Linked DNA regions of Collimonas fungivorans Ter331. The protein of the gene in region 1 interacts with the protein of each later gene in a pairwise test. Links are inferred from orthologs where the notes say so. Each region holds a gene or a part of one and is shown in the gene's direction. Other genes may lie near its edges.

Region 1 (16,915 bases):
CAGCAGCATCAGATTTCTCCATCCAGGCCGTCTTGCACCTGTTCCGCCGCGCGCAATACCGCGCGCGCCTTGTTCTCGGTTTCCTGCCATTCCATCTCGGGCACCGAATCGGCGACGATGCCGGCGGCGGCCTGCACATACAGCATGCCGTCTTTGATGACGCCGGTGCGGATCGCGATGGCGACATCCATTTCGCCGCCGAACGACAGGTAGCCGCAGGCGCCGCCGTAGATGCCGCGCTTGGTCAGTTCCAGTTCGTCGATGATTTCCATGGCGCGCACTTTCGGCGCGCCGGACAGGGTGCCGGCCGGGAAGGTGGCTTTCAGCACGTCCAGGTTGGACAGGCCGGACTTGAGCTCGCCTTCGACATTGGACACGATGTGCTGCACATGCGAATATTTTTCGATCACCATCTGGTCGGTGACCTTGACGCTGCCGGTCTCGGCGATGCGGCCGATGTCGTTGCGCGCGAGGTCGATCAGCATCACGTGTTCGGCGATTTCCTTCGGGTCGGCCAGCAGTTCGGTGGCCAGTTGCGCATCTTGTTCCGGGGTGGCGCCGCGCGGACGGGTGCCGGCCAGCGGACGGATGGTGACTTTGCGCTTGGCTTCGCCATCAGCCTTTGGCGCCGAGGTCTGTTCGTTGCGGACCAGGATTTCGGGCGAAGCGCCGACAATCTGCATGTCGCCGAAATTATAGAAATACATGTATGGCGACGGGTTCAGCGAGCGCAGGGCGCGGTACAGCATCAGCGGCGAGTCGACATACGGTTTCTTGATGCGCTGGCCGATCTGGACCTGCATCAGGTCGCCGGCCATCACGTATTCCTGGGCTTTGGCCACAGCCTTCAGGTAATCTTCTTTCTTGAATTCGCGGATGGTTTCGGTGCGCACCGAAGCCGAGGTGACCGGTGCATCGGCCGGGCGGCGCAGCATGTTGCGCAAGTCTTTCAGGCGCTGGCGGCCTTTGGAGAACGCTTCCGGCTGGGTCGGATCGGCATATACGATCAGGTACAGCTTGCCGGACAGGTTGTCGATCACCGCCAGTTCTTCCGTCAGCAGCAGCTGGATGTCGGGCAGGCCGAGATCGTCCCTGGGCGTCGAGTTGGCCAGGCGCTTTTCGATATGGCGCACCGTGTCGTAGCCGAAGTAGCCGGCCAGGCCGCCGCAAAAGCGCGGCAGGCCAGGGCGCAGCGCCACTTTATAGCGCGACTGGAATTCAGCGATGAAATCGAGCGGATTGCCTTCGCGGCTCTCGACCACCTTGTCGTTATTGAGCACTTCGATGCGCGTGCCGTAGCTGCGCAGCAGCGTGCTGGCCGGCAGGCCGATGAAGGAGTAGCGGCCGAAACGTTCGCCGCCGACCACCGATTCCAGCAGGAAGGTGTTCTTGCCGGTTTGCTGGGTTTGCGCCAGCTTCAGGTAGAGCGTCAACGGCGTTTCCAGGTCGGCAAAAGCTTCTGCGATCAGCGGGATGCGGTTGTAGCCTTGCGTGGCCAGCGATTTGAATTCGAGTTCGGTCATTGTTTCTCTCCAGGCCGCTATTGTAAAACAGCGGTGGTGTACTACAAAAAACGTTGCCTGGGCCCTAATACTGCGGAAGGAGCAGGCAGCGGCGATCTACGGACTTAGTTAGTCCAGGATTGCCAGCGTCGCCAAAGCCAGGCCTCAGGGGCGGCCAGGTAGACGGAGTGTTTTTTGTCGAGAAACATGAGTGGTTTAGATAAAGCAGTCAGTGACTTATATGTTGTGCTGCAACGAGCAGTGAAGCGACTATACCATCGGAATCGACATCTTGTATAGACTCGCCGTGATTGTATCCGTAGGGTACATTGAACACCGGGCAACCGGCGGCGCGCGCCGCCTGGGCGTCGTTGCTGGAGTCGCCGATGGCCACTACCTGCGCCGGCTGCAGCTGGAAATCGGCGCATACCGCCAGCAGCGGCATCGGGTCGGGTTTTTTCAGCGGGAAGGAATCGCCGCCGTAGACCACCTCGAAATAACCGCGCAAGCCGGTTTTTTCCAGCAGCGCTTCGGCGAACAGCAGTGGCTTGTTGGTGACGCAGGCCAGGCGCAGGCCTTTGGCGCGCATGGCTTGCAAGCCGTCCACCACGCCCGGGTAGAGCGTGGCGTAGCTGCCGTTGACCACGGCGTAGTGGCTTTGATAGGAATCCAGTGCGGCGCTGAAGCGCAGCTCCACCTCCGGCGCCGGATAATCGACGCCGAGCACGCGCCGGATCAGGTTTTCGCTGCCTTTGCCGACAAAATCGACGATCGTCTGCTGCGCCAGCGGCGCCAGGTCCAGTTCGGCGCGCATGCGGTTGACGGCGACGTGGAAATCCGGCGCGGTATCCAGCATGGTGCCGTCAAGGTCGATGATGGCGGCGGCGATGCCCTTCAGGGCGAGGATGCCTGGCGCTGCAGTGGTCATACGCTTGCCAGCTGGGTCCGCATGGCGTCGATCACGGCTTTGTAGTCAGGCTTGCCGAAGATGGCCGAGCCGGCGACAAAGGTATCGGCGCCGGCCTTGGCGGCGGCTGCGATGTTGTCGATCTTGATGCCGCCGTCGACTTCCAGCATGATTTCGCGGCCCGAGGCGTCGATGCGCTGGCGCGCTTCGGCGATTTTCTTGAGCGCTTCCGGGATGAACGACTGGCCGCCGAAACCTGGGTTGACCGACATGATCAGGATGATGTCGATCTTGTCCATCACGTAGTCCAGGTAATGCAGCGGCGTGGCCGGGTTAAACACCAGGCCGGCCTTGCAGCCGTGGTCGCGGATCAGCTGCAGCGAACGGTCGACGTGGTCCGATGCTTCCGGGTGGAAAGTAATGATGTTGGCGCCGGCCTTGGCGAAGTCCGGAATGATGCGGTCTACCGGGCGCACCATCAGGTGGACGTCGATCGGCACCTGCACATGCGGCCGGATCGCTTCCAGCACCAGCGGGCCGATGGTCAGGTTGGGAACGTAATGGTTGTCCATCACGTCGAAGTGGATCATGTCGGCGCCGTCGCGCACGACATTGCGTACTTCCTCGCCCAGGCGGGCGAAGTCGGCGGAGAGGATACTGGGAGCGATACGATAGGTTGGCATGGCGGCAATCCAGGAAGGGCGCTAAAAAGAGCGCTATTTTACCCTTTAGGCTCGCACCTGGCTGCCTTGCAGCTTGCGTCCGGGGATAAATTCGTGTGCAATGACCTGCTATATAGAGTATCTGAGAGTATCTGCAGTATTAATCAAGGAAACCCGCGAGGAAACCAGCATGGCCGCCTATGAATTTACCGTTTCTGTCAAAACGCAGTACCTGGAAGAGCAGTCCCAGCCTGACAGTTCGCACTATGTATTCGCCTATGCGATCACGATCAAGAACACCGGGCAGGTCGCGGCCCAGCTGATTTCACGCCACTGGGTGATCACCGACGCCAACAATCATGTCGAGGAAGTACGCGGCCTGGGCGTGGTCGGCCACCAGCCCCTGCTGCAGCCGGGCGAGCAGTTCGAATACACCAGCGGCACTTCGATGGCGACGCCGCAGGGTTCGATGACGGGCGAGTATTTCTGCGTGGCGGAAGACGGCGAGCAGTTCGAGGCGCGCATTCCGGAATTCATCCTGTCCCTGCCGCGCACCCTGCATTGATGCATTGGCGTTGCGCATTGACGTTGAACTATTGGGGCTGGCCGTCGTCTTTTGGGGGTACCGGTCTGGCGGGCGGCTTGCGCTCCGGCTTGCGGCCGGAAAACATGGTCCACCAGACAATGAATGCAAATAACAAGAAGGCGAAACACGCTTCGAGAGCCACTAACCACATAAAGAATCCTAAATGCTATTTAAACGTATCAGTCTACCCGCTTCTGCTGCCTTCATCATCGCACTCAGTCTAGCTGCCTGTACTACCACCCCAGTCACCCCGCCGGCGCCGGAAGGTCCGCGCCAGCCGGGCACGCCGACGGCGCCGTCCGCCGCGCCCGGCGCCAACTTGCGCGCGACCACCTTTGCCGCTCTGCCAGGCTGGGGCAGCGACGACTTGCGCCAGGTTCTGCCGGCGTTCCTGACTTCATGCTCGACCCAGGCGCGCAAGAGTGACTGGAAAGAGCCTTGTGCGGTGGCGGCGGGCCTGGACGGCAATAATGAAAGCGCGATACGGACGTTTTTCCAGTCCTTTTTCACGCCTTATCAGGTGATCAATCCTGACGGCTCGGACAACGGCCTGGTGACCGGCTACTACGAGCCCTTGTTGAAAGGTTCGCGCAAGCGCGGCGGCCCATACCAGACGCCGATCTACCGGGCGCCGGAAGACTTGCTGACGGTCGAGCTGGCCAGCATTTATCCCGAACTGAAGGGTTTGCGCCTGCGCGGCCGCCTGGTGGGGAGCAAGGTGGTGCCTTATCCGAATCGCGCTGAACTGGACAAGTCCGGCGTGCTGGCGGGCAAGGAAATCCTGTGGGTGGACGATCCTATCGACGCTTTTTTCCTGCAGGTCCAGGGTTCCGGCCGGGTCCAGATGAATGACGGCAGCAGCATCGTGCGGGTCGCTTATGCCGATCAGAACGGCTATCCCTACAAGTCGATCGGCCGCTACCTGGTGGATAAAGGCGAGCTGACCCTGGCCCAGGCTTCGGCGCAGGGGATCAAGGCCTGGCTGGCGGCCAATCCGGGCCGGCAGCAGGAGTTGCTGAATGCGAATCCGAGTTATGTCTTCTTTAAAGAGGAAAAAGTGACGGATCCGAGCAAGGGGCCGAAAGGCGCGCAAGGCGTACCGCTGACGCCGCTGCGTTCGATCGCGGTGGATCCGCAGTTCGTTCCGCTCGGCACGCCGGTATTCCTGGCGACCACGCAGCCGAACAGTAATGCGCTGCTGCAGCAGCTGGTGGTGGCGCAAGATACCGGCGGCGCCATCAAGGGCGCGGTCAGGGCCGATTTTTTCTGGGGGTTTGGCAATGAGGCCGGCGACAAGGCTGGCCGCATGAAGCAGCGCGGCATGATGTGGCTGCTGCTGCCGAAGCTGGCCGCCGCGCGCTAAGGGAATAAAGCCCGGCGCCGGCTGGCGGCGGGCCGTCGATGGCTATTTAGCGCAGGACCAGTACCGGGATCGTGGAGTGGGCCAGCACGCGCTGGGTCTTGCTGCCAAGGAATAACCGGCTAAGGCCGCTGCGCCCATGCGAAGCCATGAAGATCGCGTCGCAATGGTATTTTTCGGCGGCGCTGATGATTTCTTCGTCGGGATTGAAGGCTTGCGCTGTCAGCATTTCGCAAGGGACGCCGGCATTCCTGGCGGCGTCGGCGACTTTTTGCACATTGAGCTTGGCCAGCGCCAGCATGTTTTCTTCATAGGTGCCGGGGTCGGTGGCCATGGTGCTTTCAGCCATCGGCGAGAACGGGTAGGGCTCGGCAACCGAGAGGGCAATGATCCTGCCGCTGCTGAATTTGGCAAATTCAATCGCTGTATTGATGGCCTTGTCCGACAGGTGGGAGCCGTCGGTAGGTACAAGAATGGTTTTGAACATGGCTTGCCTCCTTCTGGTTGAAAAAGGTGTGTCGGTCAAAATCTGGCGATCTTGTCGGTAATATAGAGCCTTGATTCAAGAGCCTTGCTTAAATGTATAGACTGTTTGCAGGCAGGAAGATTCCTTGGATTTCTGTAAAGATTCCGCGTTACAGTCATCCTATCTCTTATATAGCGGCGCTACAATTAAGTTTATTCGACTCGAGTTACTAAATGGGATCTGCAATGACATACGAAAACATTCTGGTTGAAACACAAGGAAAAGTCGGCCTCATCCACCTGAATCGCCCCAAGGCCCTGAACGCCCTGAACGACCAGCTGATGAGCGAGCTGGGCGAGGCTTTGCTGAAGTTCGACGCTGATCCCGAGATCGGCTGCATCGTGCTGACCGGCAGCGACAAGGCGTTTGCCGCCGGCGCCGACATCGGCGGCATGGCCGAGCTGAGTTACATGGATGTGTTCAAGGGCGACTACATCACTCGTAACTGGGAGAAGATCCGCAGCGTGCGCAAGCCGGTGATTGCCGCCGTAGCGGGGTTTGCCCTGGGCGGCGGCTGCGAGCTGGCCATGATGTGCGACTTCATCATCGCTGCTGACAACGCCAAGTTCGGCCAGCCGGAAATCAAGCTGGGCATCATTCCCGGCGCCGGCGGCACCCAGCGCTTGCCGCGCGCCATATCGAAGTCCAAGGCGATGGACATGTGCCTGACCGCGCGCATGATGGACGCCGCCGAAGCAGAGCGCGCCGGCCTGGTGTCGCGCGTGGTGCCGCTGGAAAGGCTGCTGCAGGAAGCGCTGGAAGCGGCGATCGTGATTTCCTCGATGTCGTTGCCGGCAGTCATGATGATCAAGGAATCGGTCAACCGCGCCTATGAAACCACCCTGGCGGAGGGCATCAACTATGAGCGCCGCCTGTTCCACAGCACCTTCGCTACAGAGGACCAAAAGGAGGGCATGCAGGCCTTCCTGGGAAAACGTTTACCCGTTTTTAAAAATCTTTAACAAATCGCTTGCCATAGGGCGAAATGGTTTGCTATAGTTCGCCTCCCGTTGAGAACGACGCGAAATTACCGAGACAGCGAAGAGAAGTTAGGGCTGTTTTGAGAGTGGAGTTTGCGAGGGGAAAAGTGGGGTTGAAGGTGATGTGGTTGGTAAGAAGTTTTTCGGAAATGCGTAAAAAAGTAGTTGACGAAAAGCTGGAAACGCCACATAATCTCATCTCTCTGCTGCTGACAAACAAAACGATTTGTCGGCGCCGCGAACCGGTAAGAAGGTGACGCGAAGTAGAAGGTTCTTTAACAATTAACAGTCGATAAGTGTGGGCGTTTGATGGAAGTGCAGCGTCATTCATGTAAATGGGTGGCGTATAACTTAAAACATTAAATGTTCACAAAAGAAGAAAATAGGTCGCTTGGTTAAACAAGTGAACTGTCAGTATTTTGAGTGAGCGATAGCAGAGATGCTAGGCAGCAATGCCACAAAACAGAGATTGAACTGAAGAGTTTGATCCTGGCTCAGATTGAACGCTGGCGGCATGCCTTACACATGCAAGTCGAACGGTAACAGGGAGCTTGCTCCGCTGACGAGTGGCGAACGGGTGAGTAATATATCGGAACGTACCTTTGAGTGGGGGATAACTAGTCGAAAGACTAGCTAATACCGCATACGATCTACGGATGAAAGTGGGGGCTCGCAAGACCTCATGCTCATAGAGCGGCCGATATCTGATTAGCTAGTTGGTGAGGTAAAGGCTCACCAAGGCATCGATCAGTAGCTGGTCTGAGAGGACGACCAGCCACACTGGGACTGAGACACGGCCCAGACTCCTACGGGAGGCAGCAGTGGGGAATTTTGGACAATGGGGGCAACCCTGATCCAGCAATGCCGCGTGAGTGAAGAAGGCCTTCGGGTTGTAAAGCTCTTTTGTCAGGGAAGAAACGGGATGTCCTAATACGATGTCCTAATGACGGTACCTGAAGAATAAGCACCGGCTAACTACGTGCCAGCAGCCGCGGTAATACGTAGGGTGCAAGCGTTAATCGGAATTACTGGGCGTAAAGCGTGCGCAGGCGGTTGTGTAAGACAGGTGTGAAATCCCCGGGCTTAACCTGGGAATGGCATTTGTGACTGCACGGCTAGAGTGTGTCAGAGGGGGGTAGAATTCCACGTGTAGCAGTGAAATGCGTAGAGATGTGGAGGAATACCGATGGCGAAGGCAGCCCCCTGGGATAACACTGACGCTCATGCACGAAAGCGTGGGGAGCAAACAGGATTAGATACCCTGGTAGTCCACGCCCTAAACGATGTCTACTAGTTGTCGGGTCTTAATTGACTTGGTAACGCAGCTAACGCGTGAAGTAGACCGCCTGGGGAGTACGGTCGCAAGATTAAAACTCAAAGGAATTGACGGGGACCCGCACAAGCGGTGGATGATGTGGATTAATTCGATGCAACGCGAAAAACCTTACCTACCCTTGACATGTACAGAATCCCGAAGAGATTTGGGAGTGTTCGAAAGAAAGCTGTAACACAGGTGCTGCATGGCTGTCGTCAGCTCGTGTCGTGAGATGTTGGGTTAAGTCCCGCAACGAGCGCAACCCTTGTCATTAGTTGCTACGAAAGGGCACTCTAATGAGACTGCCGGTGACAAACCGGAGGAAGGTGGGGATGACGTCAAGTCCTCATGGCCCTTATGGGTAGGGCTTCACACGTCATACAATGGTACATACAGAGGGCCGCCAACCCGCGAGGGGGAGCTAATCCCAGAAAGTGTATCGTAGTCCGGATTGTAGTCTGCAACTCGACTACATGAAGTTGGAATCGCTAGTAATCGCGGATCAGCATGTCGCGGTGAATACGTTCCCGGGTCTTGTACACACCGCCCGTCACACCATGGGAGCGGGTTTTACCAGAAGTAGGTAGCCTAACCGTAAGGAGGGCGCTTACCACGGTAGGATTCGTGACTGGGGTGAAGTCGTAACAAGGTAGCCGTATCGGAAGGTGCGGCTGGATCACCTCCTTTCTAGAGTTTGCATGAAAGTTAAGCGTCCACACTTATCGTCTGTTAGTTAAGAAGAACAGGTATCGGTCAAAGGCTGTCGTGCAGAGATGCATGGTAGTTGATGGTAGGCTCGTACTGATCCAAGCGGGTCTGTAGCTCAGTTGGTTAGAGCACCGTGTTGATAACGCGGGGGTCGTTGGTTCGAGCCCAACCAGACCCACCAAAGATTTCCGGGGGTTTAGCTCAGCTGGGAGAGCACCTGCTTTGCAAGCAGGGGGTCGTCGGTTCGATCCCGTCAACCTCCACCAAGTTTCCTTGGTGAGAAATAGAAATGTCAAACCTAAGTCGGTGCGCAGGAGCGGCATTGGGATTTAGGTTTGGTCTTTTTAAGATCAAAAGCAATAACTGTTCTTTAACAATTTAGAAGAAGTAGTAAAGATTCGTCCATGACAAGACATTGTTGTGGATGGGTATGATTGTATCAAATCAAAAAGTATGTAAAGAGTTCTCAAAAGAGTCCATGGGCGCAAGCTGCATGGACAATGCGAAAACACTTTGGATACGGCAAACGCTAAACTCATAGAAATACCTCTATAACCGCTTTTTACTTGTGAACGCAGGTAGAAGCTAAAGTTATAGGGACAAGTGAATAAGTGCACATGGTGGATGCCTTGGCGATATCAGGCGATGAAGGACGTAGTAGCTTGCGATAAGCTGCGGGGAGCTAGCAAACAAGCTTTGATCCGCAGATTTCCGAATGGGGAAACCCGGCCCTAGTGGTCATTGCATACTGAATACATAGGTATGCAAAGCGAACGCGGCGAACTGAAACATCTAAGTAGCTGCAGGAAAAGAAATCAACCGAGATTCCCAAAGTAGTGGCGAGCGAAATGGGAACAGCCGCAAGTTTTAGCAGTGGACATAGTAGAACGACTTGGAAACGTCGGCCATAGAGGGTGATAGCCCCTTATACGAAATGATCATTGTGGAACTAAGCTTGCAACAAGTAGGGCGGGACACGTGTAATCCTGTCTGAACATGGGGGGACCATCCTCCAAGGCTAAATACTCGATATCGACCGATAGTGAACCAGTACCGTGAGGGAAAGGCGAAAAGAACCCCGGAAGGGGAGTGAAATAGATCCTGAAACCGTGTGCATACAAACAGTAGGAGCGGACTTGTTCCGTGACTGCGTACCTTTTGTATAATGGGTCAGCGACTTACATTCAGTGGCAAGCTTAACCGTATAGGGAAGGCGTAGAGAAATCGAGTCCGAATAGGGCGTTCAGTCGCTGGGTGTAGACCCGAAACCAAGTGATCTACTCATGGCCAGGATGAAGGTGCGGTAACACGCACTGGAGGTCCGAACCCACTAATGTTGAAAAATTAGGGGATGAGCTGTGGGTAGGGGTGAAAGGCTAAACAAACTTGGAAATAGCTGGTTCTCTCCGAAAACTATTTAGGTAGTGCCTCAAGTATCACCATCGGGGGTAGAGCACTGTTATGGCTAGGGGGTCATCGAGACTTACCAAACCATTGCAAACTCCGAATACCGATGAGTGCGAGCTTGGGAGACAGACGCCGGGTGCTAACGTCCGACGTCAAGAGGGAAACAACCCAGACCGCCAGCTAAGGTCCCAAAGATTGGCTAAGTGGCAAACGAAGTGGGAAGGCTAAAACAGTCAGGAGGTTGGCTTAGAAGCAGCCATCCTTTAAAGAAAGCGTAATAGCTCACTGATCGAGTCGTCCTGCGCGGAAGATGTAACGGGGCTAAGCCAGTCACCGAAGCTGCGGATATCAATTTATTGATATGGTAGGAGAGCGTTCTGTAAGCCTGCGAAGGTGTCTTGTAAAGGATGCTGGAGGTATCAGAAGTGCGAATGCTGACATGAGTAGCGATAATGGGGGTGAAAAGCCCCCACGCCGTAAGCCCAAGGTTTCCTGTTCAACGTTCATCGGAGCAGGGTGAGTCGGCCCCTAAGGCGAGGCAGAGATGCGTAGCTGATGGGAAGCAGGTTAATATTCCTGCACCGTCGTTAGATGCGATGGGGGGACGGATCGCGGAAGGTTGTCCGGGTGTTGGAAGTCCCGGTTCCTATATCAGAGAAGGCTGTTAGGCAAATCCGGCAGCGTAATTCAAGGGTATGGGACGAGCCAATTTATTGGTGAAGCAATCGGAAGTGGTTCCAAGAAAAGCCTCTAAGCTTCAGTCTAACGAGACCGTACCGCAAACCGACACAGGTGGGCGAGATGAGTATTCTAAGGCGCTTGAGAGAACTCGGGAGAAGGAACTCGGCAAATTTGTACCGTAACTTCGGGATAAGGTACGCCCATGTAGTTTGACTGGCCTGCGCCAGAAGGACGAAAGGGCTGCAATAAAAAGGTGGCTGCGACTGTTTAATAAAAACACAGCACTCTGCAAACACGAAAGTGGACGTATAGGGTGTGACGCCTGCCCGGTGCTGGAAGATTAAATGATGGGGTGCAAGCTCTTGATTGAAGTCCCAGTAAACGGCGGCCGTAACTATAACGGTCCTAAGGTAGCGAAATTCCTTGTCGGGTAAGTTCCGACCTGCACGAATGGCGTAACGATGGCCACACTGTCTCCTCCCGAGACTCAGCGAAGTTGAAATGTTTGTGATGATGCAATCTACCCGCGGCTAGACGGAAAGACCCCATGAACCTTTACTGTAGCTTTGCATTGGACTTTGAACCAATCTGTGTAGGATAGGTGGGAGGCTTTGAAGCGGGGACGCTAGTTCTCGTGGAGCCAACCTTGAAATACCACCCTGGTTTGTTTGAGGTTCTAACCTTGGTCCGTTATCCGGATCGGGGACAGTGCATGGTAGGCAGTTTGACTGGGGCGGTCTCCTCCCAAAGTGTAACGGAGGAGTTCGAAGGTACGCTAGGTACGGTCGGACATCGTGCTAATAGTGCAATGGCATAAGCGTGCTTAACTGCGAGACTGACAAGTCGAGCAGGTACGAAAGTAGGACATAGTGATCCGGTGGTTCTGTATGGAAGGGCCATCGCTCAACGGATAAAAGGTACTCTGGGGATAACAGGCTGATTCCTCCCAAGAGTTCATATCGACGGGGGAGTTTGGCACCTCGATGTCGGCTCATCACATCCTGGGGCTGTAGCCGGTCCCAAGGGTATGGCTGTTCGCCATTTAAAGTGGTACGTGAGCTGGGTTTAAAACGTCGTGAGACAGTTTGGTCCCTATCTGCCGTGGGCGTTGGAAATTTGAAGGGGGCTGCTCCTAGTACGAGAGGACCGGAGTGGACGAACCTCTGGTGTACCGGTTGTCACGCCAGTGGCATTGCCGGGTAGCTAAGTTCGGAAGAGATAACCGCTGAAAGCATCTAAGCGGGAAACTTGCCTTAAGATGATATTTCCCGGGAACTAGATTCCCCTAAAGGGTCGTTCGAGACCAGGACGTTGATAGGCTGGGTGTGGAAGCGTAGTAATACGTTAAGCTAACCAGTACTAATTGCCCGTGAGGCTTGTCCCTATAACCTTAGCAGGTTATATGATGAGCTTTTTTGTTTGCCAAGGTGACTATCCTCAACGATAGCAACACCGTTTGGACATTCATACCCAACCGGGTTCACTCACCCTAGTGAACTCGGTATAAAAAACTACTTCTTCTAAATTGCGTTCTTTGTTGCTCCAACCGGAGAACAAAAACGATACAAGTTATGCCTGATGACCATAGCGAGTTGGTACCACCCCTTCCCATCCCGAACAGGACCGTGAAACGACTTTGCGCCGATGATAGTGCTGCAACCAGTGTGAAAGTAGGTCATCGTCAGGCTTTTATTAAAAAACCCTCTGCATTCAACATGCAGAGGGTTTTTGCTTTGGGTTTTTGGTTTGCATGACCGATAATTTCCCGCAATTTCATCTTTCCGCTAACAAAACCACTGTGTTTTTACCCAGTTGTCCTGTATGATTCATTGATTCACATAAAGGCCATACTGCGATGATAGGTCGTCTTTCCGGGATTCTGCTCGAAAAAAATCCTCCCCAATTATTAATTGACTGCAATGGCGTCGGCTATGAGGTCGGTGTGCCGATGAGCACTTTTTATAATTTGCCGGGGCTGGGCGAGAAGGTTGCCTTGCTGACTCACCTGGCGATACGCGAAGATGCGCATGTGCTGTATGGCTTCGGCACTGCCGAGGAACGGAATGTTTTCAAGCAGCTGATCAAGATCAGCGGCGTCGGCGCCCGCACCGCTTTGTCCATCTTGTCGGGCATGTCGGTGCAGGATCTGGCGCAGGCGATCACCATGCAGGAGGCCGGCCGCCTCACCAAGGTGCCCGGCATCGGCAAGAAAACCGCCGAACGCCTGTTGCTCGAACTGAAAGGCAAACTGGGAGCCGACCTGGGACCGGTCGGCAGCCATCATGCCAGCGACATCAGCGGCGATATCCTGAATGCCCTGATTGCACTCGGTTATTCCGACAAGGAAGCGATGCTGGCGCTCAAGCAGCTGCCGGCTGACGCCAGCGTGTCGGACGGTATCAAATTGGCACTGAAAGCCCTGTCCAAGTTGTAATCGGGCAGGCTAAAGCTGATCATTATTGCTTTATTGATGGTGTAGATGTCTTTTTTTATATCTAATCGCTACAGTCTGGCTACAATCCGACCATGAGTATCCAAACCGACGATTTCGCCGAACAACGCATTATCGCTGCCACGCCTGCTTCGCCGAATGAAGAGGCGATCGAGCGCGCGCTGCGGCCGAAGCAGCTGGACGAGTACGTCGGCCAGGAAAAAATACGCGACCAGCTGCAGATATTCATTACCGCCGCCAGGCAGCGGCGCGAAGCTTTGGACCATACCTTGCTGTTCGGTCCGCCGGGCCTGGGCAAGACCACATTGGCGCATATCATTGCGCGCGAAATGGGCGTCAACCTGCGCCAGACTTCGGGCCCGGTGCTGGAACGCGCCGGCGACCTGGCTGCGCTGCTGACCAATCTCGAAGCCAATGACGTGCTGTTCATCGATGAAATCCATCGTTTGTCGCCGGTGGTGGAAGAAATCCTGTATCCGGCGCTGGAAGATTATCAGATCGATATCATGATCGGCGAAGGCCCGGCAGCGCGCTCGGTGCGCCTCGACCTGCAGCCGTTCACCCTGGTAGGCGCGACCACACGCGCCGGGATGCTGACCAATCCGCTGCGCGACCGCTTCGGCATCGTCGCCCGCCTGGAATTCTATACGCCGCAGCAATTGAGCAAGATCGTCACGCGCAGCGCTTCCTTGCTGGGGGCGCCGATCATGGACGATGGCGCTTTCGAAATCGCCAAGCGCAGCCGCGGCACGCCGCGCATCGCCAACCGCTTGCTGCGCCGGGTGCGCGACTACGCCGAAGTCAAAGGCAATGGCGAAATCACCAAGCCGATGGCGGATGCGGCGCTGGTGATGCTGGATGTCGATCCGGTCGGTTTCGACATCATGGACAGGAAACTGCTGGAAGCGGTGCTGTTCAAGTTCGGCGGCGGTCCGGTCGGCCTCGACAACCTTGCCGCCGCCATCGGCGAAGAACGCGACACGATCGAAGATGTGCTTGAACCGTATCTGATCCAGCAGGGATACCTGCAGCGCACGCCGCGCGGCCGCATTGCAACGCCGCTGGCATACACCCATTTTGGCGTGGCGGCGCCGCGCACCGGGCCGAACGGTGAGTTATGGGGGCAAAATTAATTCGCCGATTTCACCCACAGATGCCGATGCAGCAACCGGACAGCTGGCGGCAATGCAGATCTGGGTTGACGCCGATGCATGTCCCGGCGTCATCAAGGAAATCCTGTTCCGTGTCGCCGACCGGTTGCAGATCGTGGTGACCCTGGTAGCTAACAGGTTGTTAAGGGTGCCGCCTTCGCGCTTCATCAAGGCGGTCCAGGTGGCATCCGGTTTCGACGTCGCCGATCGTGAAATTGTTCGATTGCTGCAAGCGGGCGACTTGGTGATTACCGCCGATATCCCGCTGGCGGCCGATGTTCTTGAAAAGGGTGGCAACGCCTTGAATCCGCGAGGCGAGTTTTATACTAAGGACAACATTCAACAGCACCTGACGATGCGCAATTTCATGGATGAGCTGCGCGGCAGCGGCGTCGAAACCGGCGGTCCGGCGGCATTCAGCCAGAGCGACCGCCATCTGTTCGCAGCACAGCTTGACCGGTTTTTGCAGAAGTCGCGGAATCGATAAGTGTTTCTGATCAAGGCAGGACCGCGGGCCCGGTGTCGTCCCGCAATCCAGGTGTCGAAATGTCAATATTTCTGCGCTTGTGTAAAAATTGAACGTCACAGACAATACGATAGCCTTCACTAATAGTGTGCAAGTCAACCATGCTTATGTCTACCAAAGCTAACCGTTACGCCAACCAGCTTCTGGATGCGCGGGCGCGTGCCAAATTGATGCCGCTGCTGTCGGCCGCCGACGCGCTCTCGCCGATGGATGGATACGATATCGGCAAGCGCATCCTGGACGCCAGCATCGGCCAGGGCGATACCCCGGTCGGCCGCAAGGTCGGCTTCAGCAACCGCACCATCTGGCCGAAATACGGCATCACCGAAACCATCAATGCGCCGATCTGGGCGCACGTATTCGACAGTACAGTGCGCTACGCCGAAGATAACCGCGGCATCCAGAGCCTGGAAGGGGCGCTGCAACCGCGCATCGAACCGGAAGTAGTGTTCAGCCTGGGGCGGACGCCGGCGCCGGACGCCGACCTGGAAGAAATCGCCGACTGCATCGAATGGATGGCGCACGCCTTTGAAATCGTGGTGTGTCCTTTCCCGGACTGGAAGTTCGAAGTGGTTGATGCGATCGCCGCGTTCGGCTTGCACGGCACGCTGATCATCGGCGAGCCGCACATGCTGTCGACGACGACCCGTCGCAATCTCGCCAGCATGCTGGCCAACGCCAGCGTTTCGCTGTCTTGCTGCACTGAAGATTCGGTGACCCTGTGCGGCGCCGGTTTCGGCAGCGACGTGCTGGACAGCCCGGTGCACGCCTTGTGGCATTTGCACCAGGTGCTGAATGCGCAATCGCAGTTCACGCCTTTGCAGGCCGGAGAAATCATCACTACCGGCACCTGGACTGATGCCTATCCGGTGCAGGCAGGACAGACCTGGGTCACGGCATTTTCAGGCATCGCGCTGCCGGGCCTGACGGTATCCTTCGTGTAATCCGGCTGCTGCAGGGTATAGCGCCAGGCGAATAAAAATGCCGTTCAGCGAATCGCTTGAACGGCATTTTTTTTAGGAACAGCTGGCGAAGCAATTACTCTTCGCGCAGCCAGGTCTGGGTGCGGCCAAGCATCGGTACGCCGATATAACCGCGTACATTCAGTTTCTTGCCATCATCGGCGAGCGACATCTTGCTTTTGTAGACCTTGCCGTTGTCCGGATCAAGAATGGTGCCGCCGTTGTACTCGTTGCCATCCTTTTTCATGCCATTGATGATGGTCATGCCGAGGATAGGCTGGTCTTTCAGCTCGCCCTGGCATTTCACGCATTTCGGATTCTGGTCCTGGCTGGGATCGCGCAGCAGCTTTTCGATCTTGCCCCGCAGTTCGCCGTTGGCTTCGCTGATACGGATCAGCGCCTTGGGCTTGCCGGTATGGTCATCGATATTTTTCCACAGGCCGACTGCCGAGCTGGTGTCCTGGGCGAAGGCGCCGAAAGCCAGCAAAGCGGTGCTGGCGACGGCTGTCATCAAAAGTTTCTTCATGTTTTTGTCTCCTGTCTCTATCGCACCAGCTGCATTGCTGCAGGCCGGTGCAATCATTATTAAGAAATCAAGATACTTTTAATTTTGCAAACTGTTCGCGAAGTTTCTCAAGGGTACTCGAAAAATTGACCAGGCGTTCTCGCATTTGCGCAACCACCTGTTCCGGTGCTCTTGCTACAAAACTCTCATTGCCTAGCTGGGTCTCGGCTTTCGCCATCTCACCTTCAATACGAGTGATTTCCTTGCCCAAACGTTCCCGTTCAGCAGCAACATCAATTTCTACCTTGAGCAACAGCTTAGCATCGCCCACTATGGAGACCGGCGCAGGCGATTCGGGTAGAGTCTCTACTACTTGCACCTCTGACAATTTTGCCAATGCCTGCAGGTATGGAGCAAACGATAGCAAGGCCGCTTGCTGGTCCGCCGCGCCGGCGATGATCAGCGGCACTCGTACTGCCGGCGACAACTGCATTTCGCCGCGCAGGTTGCGGCAGGCGTCGGTCAGCGACTTCAGCTGAGTCATCCAGGCTTCCGCGCTTTCATCGATCTTTTCCAGGTCAGCTACAGGATAAGGCTGGCGCATGATGGAGTCGCCGGCCGGATCGAGCGTCTTGCCGGTCAGCGGCGCCACGCTTTGCCATAAGGCTTCGGTGACGAACGGGAT
Region 2 (9,402 bases), 3.8 Mb from region 1 along the record:
ATTTTCGCTGGATTTTAATTCCCTATATGGCTCACGATTCCCACAACGCATCACCGAAGGCAGCCGCTGCCGTTGAAAACACCCCCTTGGTCCTGTCGGACCGGACCCAGGAGGCGCTGGCGATCACCAAGCGCGGCGTCGACGAACTGCTGATCGAGAGCGACTTTGCGCGCAAGCTGCAGCGCTCCGAGCAAAGCGGCAAACCCTTGCGCATCAAATTGGGCCTGGACCCGACCGCGCCCGACCTGCACCTCGGCCATACGGTGGTGCTGAACAAGATGCGGCAACTGCAGGATCTCGGCCATAACGTGATTTTCCTGATCGGCGACTTTACCTCGATGATCGGCGATCCGTCGGGGCGCAACGTGACGCGGCCGCCGCTGACGCGCGAACAGATCGAAGAAAACGCCAAGACCTATTTCGCCCAGGCCAGCCTGGTGCTGGATCCGGCGCGCACCGAAATCCGCTACAACTCGGAATGGTCGGACCAGCTGGGCGCGCGCGGTATGATCCAGCTGTCGGCGAAATACACGGTGGCGCGGATCCTGGAGCGCGAGGATTTCACCAAGCGTTACAAGGCCGGCACCCCGATCTCGGTGCATGAGCTGCTGTACCCGCTGATGCAGGGCTACGATTCGGTGGCGCTGGAGTCGGACCTGGAACTGGGCGGCACCGACCAGAAATTCAACCTGCTGGTCGGCCGCGAGCTGCAGAAGGATTACGGCCAGGAGCCGCAGTGCATCCTGACCATGCCGCTGCTGGAAGGGCTGGACGGCGTCGAGAAGATGTCCAAGTCCAAGGGCAACTACATCGGCATCACCGAGCCGGGCAACACCATGTTCGCCAAGATCATGAGCATTTCAGACGTCATGATGTGGCGTTACTACGAGCTGCTGTCGTTCAAGTCGCTGGCGCAGATCGCCGCCTACAAGGCGCAAGTCGAAGGCGGCCAGAATCCGCGCGACATCAAGGTTGCGCTGGGGCAGGAAATCGTGGCGCGCTTCCACAACCAGCAAGCGGCGGAAGACGCCTTGAGCGACTTCAACAACCGCGCCAAGGGCGGCATCCCGGACGATATTCCTGAACTGACGCTGAGCGGCGCGCCGCTGGGCATCGGCCAGCTGCTGAAACAAGCCAATCTTTGCCCGTCGACCTCGGAAGCGCTGCGCATGGTGGAGCAGGGCGGGGTGCGGATCGACGGCGCGGTGGTCAGCGACAAGGGCTTGAAAGTCGACGCCGCCACCTTCGTGATACAGGTCGGCAAGCGCAAGTTCGCCCGGGTGACCTTGACCGCATGATCGGCCTGCTGCAGCGAGTCAGCCACGCCAGCGTGGCGGTCGACGGCCTGACTATCGGCGCCATCGATGGCGGCCTGATGGTGCTGCTGTGCGCCGAGCGCGGCGACCGTGAAAAAGAAGCGGACGCGCTGCTGGCCAAGCTGCTGGCCTATCGCGTGTTCGCCGACGACGCCGGCAAGATGAACCGCAGCCTGAGCGACATTGGCGGCGGCCTGCTGCTGGTGCCGCAATTCACGCTGGCGGCGGATACCCAGTCCGGCACCCGGCCTTCGTTCACGCCGGCGGCGGCGCCAGAAGAGGGGCGCCGCCTGTTCGACTATTTCGCCGGCCAGGCCGCCAGCCGGCACCGGCAGGTCGCGACCGGCCGTTTTGGCGCCGACATGAAAGTGTCTTTGACCAATGACGGCCCGGTGACCTTCTGGCTGCAGGTAAAACCGCCGGCCGCCAAAGCGTAAGTCCCGGGTAATCCGCTTTTGCTGTAGCCTGATTACTTTACGACAGGAGCTTACCGTGAACCTCTGGAGCCATTCTTTCAACGACGGTGCCTATCTCCCCGGCGAATTTGCTTTCGCGGTAGTGCATCCCGAGACCCACGTCACCTTGTCCGCCAACCACAACCCGCACCTGGGCTGGGGCGAACCGCCCGCCGGCACAAAATCGCTGGCGCTGGTCTGCTGCGATCCCGACGTGCCGTCGCGCGGCGACGATGTCAACCAGGAAGGCAAGACGGTGCCGGCAGAACTGCCGCGCGTCGATTTTTTCCACTGGGTGCTGGTCGACCTGCCGCCGCATGCGACGTCGATTGAAGCCGGAACCTTCAGCGACCGCGTCACCTCGCGCGGCAAGCCGGGTCCGGAAATCTACGGCAGCCCGATTCCTGGCGCGCGCCACGGCCTGAACGACTATACCGGCTGGTTTGCCGGCGACGCCGCGATGAGCGGCGATTATTTCGGCTACGACGGCCCGTGCCCGCCATGGAACGACGAGACCGTGCACCGCTATGTTTTCACCGTGTACGCGCTGGACATCGCGCGCTTGCCGGTGGACGGCAAATTCACCGGCCAGCAAGCGCTGGCGGCGATACGCGGACACATCCTGGGCGAGACCTCGATCGTCAGCCTGTACACCCTGAATCCCGCCTTGTAAGCGCCAGCCCTGCAGAAAGCCCATGCCAACTACCGAAATCCTGCTGATACGCCACGGCGAAACCGACTGGAACCTGGAGCGCCGGCTGCAAGGCCACCTGGACATTCCGCTCAATCCGACCGGCCAGCGCCAGGCGCTGGCGTTGGCGCGCAGCCTGGACGGCATCGCCCTGGACGCCGTTTTTTGCAGCGACCTGCAGCGCGCGCAACAAACCGCCGCACCTCTGGCCGAAGCGCGCGGCATGGCCCTGCGCCTCGAAAGCGGGTTGCGGGAGCGTTGCTACGGCGCGCTGGAAGGCTTGCGTTATCCGGAAGCGGCCGAGCGTTTTCCTGAAGCCTATGCGGCGCTGATGGCGCGCGCTGTCGATGTCCGGTACCCGGCCGGCCAGCACGTGGCGGAAACCATGCGCGAATTCTACGCAAGGGCGGTGGCGGCCCTGTCGGCTTTGCTGGCGCCGGGCGATCTGCGTCCGAATTTGTGTCGGATTGCGGTAGTCACGCACGGCGGGGTGCTCGACTGCATTTACCGTTTTGCCCACAAGCTGCCGCTGGAGCAGGCGCGCAGTTGCGATATTTTCAATGCAAGCATCAACCGCCTGAGCTGGAATCCGGAATGGCCGCAGCCGTTGCGGGTGGACGGCTGGGCCGACGTGGCGCACCTGGACGCCTTGTCGCTGGATGAAATCGACCAATAAGCGCGGTTTGCAACATTGATGCCGCTGGCGGTTTTCCGCTTATGTTGGGCTTTCGCGGCAAGTGCCGGGAATCGCTATAAATCTGTATAAGCTGTTGCAAAAACAGTTGCGATAAAAGCAGCGTGCTTGTGCTAATCTTGCTAACAAGAATTAAAACAACAGCGGGACTGCCAGCATGAAACTTAATCTCTTTCCCTCCTGGGCGCAGCGTACCGCTGCCCCTGTGCCGTTGGCCGAAGTGGTTGATGCGGCCGCGGGGAAACAGAGTGCGCCCGCCACCACGGCGCCGGCGCTGAACGATGAGCAGCTGGCGCTGGTCGGCGTGTTGCACCAGTTGCTGCAAACCCTGCCCCAGGCCTATAGCGGCCGTGAAAGCGTGAAACGCCTGTGCCAGATGGTCCTGCCTGCCAGTCCGCATATCCGGCTGGTGTGGGTCGGTTTCTGCCAGGACGATTCGGAAGCGACCATCAAGCCGGCGGCAATTGTCGGTAAGGCGCTGGACGAGTCGGATAACTGGCAACTGGCCAAGGATTGTTTCGACTACGTTGCGCCGTTTGCCCAGGTCGCCGATTGGGAGGCTGGCCACGACAGCGATTTCCATGCCCTGTTTACCCCTTGGCAAGCGCATCCCGAGCGTTGCTCGGCCAAGGCTGCGCTGGCCATACCGCTGCGTTCGGAAAAAGCCCGCATGCACGGCATGATGGTGTTTTACGCCGACAGCGAGGATTATTTTTCGGAAACCGGGTTTGCCTCGTTCCAGGCTTTCGGCCATGTCTGTGAAGTGATCTGGAAGCAGTCCAACCTGTCGCACCTGCTCACGCGCCAGGCGCAGCTTGATTCGCTGACCGGCTTGCTGACCCGGCGCCGCATCGTGCACGTCTATGAAGAAGCGGTGGCGGCTACAGTCGTCGACGAGTCGCCGTTATCCATCTTGTACTGCCAGCTGGACGATTTCCACAAGATCAACGACCTCTACGGCTGGGCGGTGGCCGACAATATCCTGGCGGCGTTCGCCAAGGATACCGGCGCCCAGCTGCGCAAGACCGACAGCGGCGGACGCTGGAACGCCACCGAATTCCTGTATGTGTTGCCGGCTACCGACACGGTCGACGCCGATAACCTGGCCGAGACTTTCCTCGGCCATTTCAAGCACCATCCGGTGAACATCGAAAACTGGTCGATCCGGCTCGCGCTGTCGATAGGAGTGGCCACTTACGGCGCCGACGGCCGCGGCCTGGATGAGCTGATCCACTACGCCACCCAGCATCTGCGCAGTTCCAGCACCTCGGCCGAAGACGAACTTTGATTGTGCAAAACCCCGCTTGCCTCGGCAATCGGGATAAAATGACGCCTTTCCCCTTGTGATTCCATCTCGAGTCAGTGACGCCGTCGTGAATATTGGCCCTTATTTCCTGCGTAACAACGTCTTTGTGGCGCCCATGGCGGGCGTCACGGACAGACCGTTCCGGCAGCTCTGCAAAGAGCTGGGCGCCGGCTATGCGGTGTCGGAAATGGCAGCCTCCAATCCGCGCCTGTGGCAGACCGAGAAGACTTCGCGCCGCATCAACCACGATGGCGAGATGGAGCCGCGGGCGGTGCAGATCGCCGGCGCCGATCCGCTGATGCTGGCGGAGTGCGCAAAATACAATGTCGACCACGGTGCGCAGATCATCGACATCAACATGGGGTGTCCGGTCAAGAAAGTGTGCAACAGCTGGTGCGGTTCGGCTTTGTTGCAAGATGAGCAACTGGTGGCGAAGATCTTGGAAGCGGTGGTGAGCGCGGTCGACGTGCCGGTCACGCTGAAATTCCGCACCGGCTGGGACCGCCTCAACAAGAACGCCTTGAATATCGCGCGGCTGGCGCAAGCCAGCGGCATCGCCATGCTGACCTTGCATGGCCGCACGCGCGCTGACGGCTATAGCGGCGATGCCGAATACCAGACGATTGCCGCGGTCAAGGCCGCGGTCACGATCCCGGTGGTGGCCAACGGCGACATCGCGACGCCGGAAAAAGCACGGCAAGTGCTGGAGTACACCAAGGCCGACGCCATCATGGTGGGACGTGCGGCGCAGGGCCGGCCGTGGATTTTCCGCGAGATCGAGCACTATTTGCGCACCGGGGAATATTTGCCGGCGCCGCTGGTGACGGAAGTGCAACAGCTGATGGATGAACACCTGCGTGCGCATTATGGATTTTATGGCGATTACCTGGGAGTGCGCACCGCCCGCAAGCATATCGGCTGGTATGTGCGCGATTTGCCCGGCGGCGAAGCATTTCGGCAACGCATGAACCTGCTGGAAGATTGCGGCCAGCAGCTGGCCGCAGTAAATAGCTTCTTCGAATCGCAGTTTGCGTTTGGGGAGCGGTTACAATACGGTGTGGCCGAGCAGATGCTGGCGGCCTGAATCAGATCAACTAGAAACAGATGCAGGAATTTCCCGGCAGGCGGGCACCAGGTGGGCATGACGCCATGGACCGAACGCTGATGGAACTGCCTGAATCCTAAAAAAAGAACAGTAAAAAAGAATGAGCAAAGAAAGTATCCAAGACGTGGTGAAGCAAAGCCTTGAAAAATATTTCAAGGACCTGGGCGAGCAGCCGCCGTCGAATGTGTATGACATGGTGATTTCCACGGTCGAAAAACCGGTGCTGGAAGCCGTGATCGCGCGCGCCGAAGGCAACCAGTCGCATGCCGCCGAAATGCTGGGCATCAATCGCAACACCTTGCGCAAGAAATTGCAGCAGCACGGTCTTTTGTAGCAGGCAGTCCAAGGATCAGCGGCGCCAAGCCAGAAACTGACAGCAAGCTGCCGTCCTCGCTAAAGGAGGCAGTGTTTCCCGCCAATGATGTATTTATCCGTTTTCCTTCCCTTCCAGAGTTTTCATCATGATTAAACAAGCCCTCATTTCCGTATCCGACAAAACCGGGATACTTGATTTCGCAAAAGAGTTGTCGGCGCTGGGCGTGAATATTCTGTCGACGGGCGGCACCGCCAAGCTGCTGGCCGATAACGGCATCAAGGTCACCGAAGTGGCGGATTACACCGGTTTCCCGGAAATGCTCGACGGCCGCGTCAAGACCCTGCATCCGAAAGTGCACGGCGGCATCCTGGCGCGCCGCGACTTTCCTGAGCATGTGGCGGCCCTGGCGCAGCACCAGATCCCGTTGATCGACATGGTGGTGGTAAATCTCTATCCGTTCCAGCAGACCATCGCCAAGGAGCAGTGCTCGCTGGAGGACGCGATCGAGAATATCGACATCGGCGGCCCGGCCATGCTGCGCTCGTCGGCCAAGAACCATAAGGATGTGATCGTGCTGTGCGATCCCAGCGATTATGCGGGCGTGCTGGCCGAGCTGAAGGCGCACGACGGCGAAGTCGGCTACGGCACCAAGTTCGCGCTGGCGAAGAAGGTGTTCGCCCATACCGCCCAGTACGATGGCGCCATCACCAATTATTTCACTTCGCTGGGCGAAGACAAGCAGCACGCTACCCGCAGCGCTTATCCGGAAACGCTGAACCTGCATTTCGAAAAAGTGCAGGAAATGCGTTACGGCGAAAACCCGCACCAGTCGGCGGCGTTTTACCGTGATACCCGCCATGTCGAGGGCGCGCTGGCCAATTACAAGCAGCTGCAAGGCAAGGAACTGTCTTACAACAATATCGCCGATGCCGATGCGGCCTGGGAATGCGTCAAGACTTTCAGCGAAACCGCCTGCGTCATCATCAAGCACGCCAATCCTTGCGGCGCGGCGATCGGCAACAATCCGCTGGAGGCGTATAGCAAGGCGCTGCAGACCGACCCGACTTCGGCTTTTGGCGGCATCATCGCCTTCAACCAAGAGCTGGATGGCAACGCGGCTGAAGCGGTCGCCAAGCAGTTCGTTGAAGTGATCATCGCACCGTCCTTTACTGAGCAGGCCAAGCAGGTGTTTGCCGCCAAGCAGAACGTGCGTTTGCTGGAAATCCCGCTGGCGCACAACATCAACTTGCACGATTTCAAGCGCGTCGGCGGCGGTTTGCTGGTGCAATCGCCGGATGCGCGCAACGTCGCCCTGAGCGAACTGAAAGTGGTGAGCAAGAAGCAGCCGACCCAGCAGCAGCTGCAGGACCTGATGTTTGCCTGGCGCGTCGCCAAGTTCGTCAAGTCGAACGCCATCGTGTTTTGCGGCAACGGCATGACGCTGGGCGTCGGCGCCGGCCAGATGAGCCGGGTCGATTCCGCCCGCATCGCTTCGATCAAGGCGCAGAATGCAGGTTTGTCGCTGGTCGGTTCGGCGGTGGCTTCGGATGCGTTTTTCCCGTTCCGCGACGGCCTGGATGTGGTGGTCGACGCCGGCGCCACTTGCGTGGTGCAGCCGGGCGGTTCGATGCGCGACCAGGAAGTGATCGATGCGGCCGACGAACATGGCGTGGTCATGCTACTCACCGGCACTCGCCACTTCCGTCACTAAGCAGCAGCGACCGGCGCTTCGGCCATCGTCTGGGTATATGAAAATCCTCGGTATCGACCCCGGTCTGCGGACCACAGGTTTTGGCGTCATCGACAAGCAGGGCAACAAGCTCAGCTATATCGCGTCGGGCACCATCAAGACGCCGGACGCCGATCTGCCGCAGCGCCTGAAGGTGATCCTGGCCAGCGTTTCGGAGGTCATCCGCACCTATGCGCCGGATTGTTCGGCGATCGAAAAAGTCTTCGTCAACGTCAATCCGCAATCGACGCTGCTGCTCGGGCAAGCCCGGGGCGCGGCGATTTGCGCTTTGGTCAGCGCGGATTTGCCGGTGGCTGAATATACCGCGCTGCAGATCAAGCAGGCGGTGGCCGGCCATGGCAAGGCGCAAAAGCAGCAGGTGCAGGACATGGTGCAGCGGCTGCTGCAGTTGCCCGGCTTGCCGGGCACCGACGCCGCCGATGCGTTGGCGGTGGCGATCTGCCATGCCCATAGCGGCGATGCGCTGGCGCACCTGAGTGCGCTGGCGCCGGGTCTGGCCAAGAAGGGTTTGCGGGTGCGCGGCGGCCGGCTAGTGGGTTAAGCCACTATTGTTGTCAGCCTAGTTCCCGAATGTGGTGCATTGTTCGAGGCTGGTTTCTATCGTTACAGCAGGATTTCATTTTATTCCGTCATCTGCAGCAGTTCATCCCGCGCTATCAAGTCGCCTACTCCCCGCTTTATCTGCGATCTGTCTCATTTTGCATGTAGGAAGGCTCGTTCAATTGTGAACCTTTGTTTCAGCAAAATCGCGGCAAACACATGTGTATATCTAAGAGCTGACATTTACATATCGCGCTAAGTCCTTCATTTATTTAGTAATTCAATGTAAGAACATTCTCGGTCGATTGTTAGATACCAGCGCTAAGTCATTGACTTTACTCGAGTATTTTGCAATTGCCGGCAGCTAAATGGCTTGACCTAGAATAGTGCATCCTCTAAAGTGGGTGGAAGTGTGGAAAAGTGTTTTTTTGTGGGGCATTTGCAGAGCGGTTTTACATGCCGGCAGAGAATATTTTCAAGATTAAATTAAGGAGCGTGTGCGGTGTTTCAGGGTGCGTCAGCATTAAATCTCGATGCGAAAGGGCGGATGGCAGTGCCGTCCAAGCATCGTGACGCGCTCACCATCCAGTGCGAGGGGCGTTTGACGCTGACCAAGCACCCGCACGGCTGCCTGCTGCTGTTTCCGCGCCCGATATGGGAAAGCCACCGCGAACAGATCGCGGCCTGGCCGATGTCGGCGCGCGCCTGGCAGCGGATTTTCCTGGGCAATGCCTCCGACGTCGAACTGGATTCGGCCGGCCGGATCCTGGTGGCGCCTGAGCTGCGCTCGGCCGTCGGCCTGACGCGCGAGGTGATGCTGCTGGGCATGGGAAGCCATTTCGAGATTTGGGATGCGGCCAAGCTGGCCGAGAGCGAGTCGCAAGCAGTTGCGGCTGGCATGCCCGAAGTGTTAAGCAATTTTTCGTTCTGACGGGCCTGCCATGAGTGAATCAGTGGTGCCCGAGTTCCAGCACCGCACCGTGTTATTGGATGAGGCTGTCAGTGCGTTGGCGATTACCGGTGCGCGTGCGGACGGCATTTATGTCGACGGCACTTTCGGGCGCGGCGGCCATAGCCGCAAGATCCTGCAAAGCCTGGGGCCGCGCGGCCGCCTGATCGCTTTCGACAAGGATCCGCAGGCGATCGCCACTGCGGCCGAGATAGCCGATCCGCGTTTCGAGATCGTGCACGACAGCTTTGCGACGATGGCGCAGGCATTGCAGGAAAGA

What was found.
Region 2: the proteins of ruvA (region 1) and ruvC interact in binary tests that used the Escherichia coli proteins (3 or more experiments, as listed by UniProt). The link is inferred for Collimonas fungivorans Ter331 from one-to-one orthologs.

What each region holds. Positions count from the first base shown.
Region 1 is NC_015856.1:822,196-839,110, forward strand. Bases 11,454-14,278 are described here. They hold ruvA (Holliday junction branch migration protein RuvA), read left to right. Parts: upstream 11,454-12,489; coding sequence 12,490-13,068; downstream 13,069-14,278. Other genes in these bases: ruvB (Holliday junction branch migration DNA helicase RuvB), read left to right, coding at 13,161-14,219; CFU_RS03685 (YaiI/YqxD family protein), read left to right, coding at 14,272-14,278. Outside these bases: CFU_RS03610 (anthranilate synthase component II), read right to left, coding at 1-9; trpE (anthranilate synthase component I), read right to left, coding at 9-1,523; CFU_RS03620 (phosphoglycolate phosphatase), read right to left, coding at 1,732-2,430; rpe (ribulose-phosphate 3-epimerase), read right to left, coding at 2,427-3,092; Co2+/Mg2+ efflux protein ApaG, read left to right, coding at 3,262-3,636; mltA (murein transglycosylase A), read left to right, coding at 3,821-5,020; CFU_RS03640 (universal stress protein), read right to left, coding at 5,067-5,504; CFU_RS03645 (enoyl-CoA hydratase), read left to right, coding at 5,729-6,505; more of CFU_RS03685, read left to right, coding at 14,279-14,724; CFU_RS03690 (2-keto-4-pentenoate hydratase), read left to right, coding at 14,865-15,707; CFU_RS03695 (DUF2147 domain-containing protein), read right to left, coding at 15,802-16,236; CFU_RS03700 (valine--tRNA ligase), read right to left, coding at 16,319-16,915. UniProt on the Escherichia coli protein: The RuvA-RuvB-RuvC complex processes Holliday junction (HJ) DNA during genetic recombination and DNA repair.
Region 2 is NC_015856.1:4,636,102-4,645,503, reverse strand. What follows is about bases 6,692-9,402. They hold ruvC (crossover junction endodeoxyribonuclease RuvC), read left to right. Parts: upstream 6,692-7,631; coding sequence 7,632-8,174; downstream 8,175-9,402. Other genes in these bases: rsmH (16S rRNA (cytosine(1402)-N(4))-methyltransferase RsmH), read left to right, coding at 9,115-9,402; mraZ (division/cell wall cluster transcriptional repressor MraZ), read left to right, coding at 8,676-9,104; purH (bifunctional phosphoribosylaminoimidazolecarboxamide formyltransferase/IMP cyclohydrolase), read left to right, coding at 6,692-7,594. Also shown: tyrS (tyrosine--tRNA ligase), read left to right, coding at 27-1,298; dtd (D-aminoacyl-tRNA deacylase), read left to right, coding at 1,295-1,753; CFU_RS20595 (YbhB/YbcL family Raf kinase inhibitor-like protein), read left to right, coding at 1,809-2,444; CFU_RS20590 (histidine phosphatase family protein), read left to right, coding at 2,467-3,138; CFU_RS20585 (GGDEF domain-containing protein), read left to right, coding at 3,314-4,444; tRNA dihydrouridine synthase DusB, read left to right, coding at 4,530-5,546; CFU_RS20575 (Fis family transcriptional regulator), read left to right, coding at 5,668-5,901; more of purH, read left to right, coding at 6,029-6,691.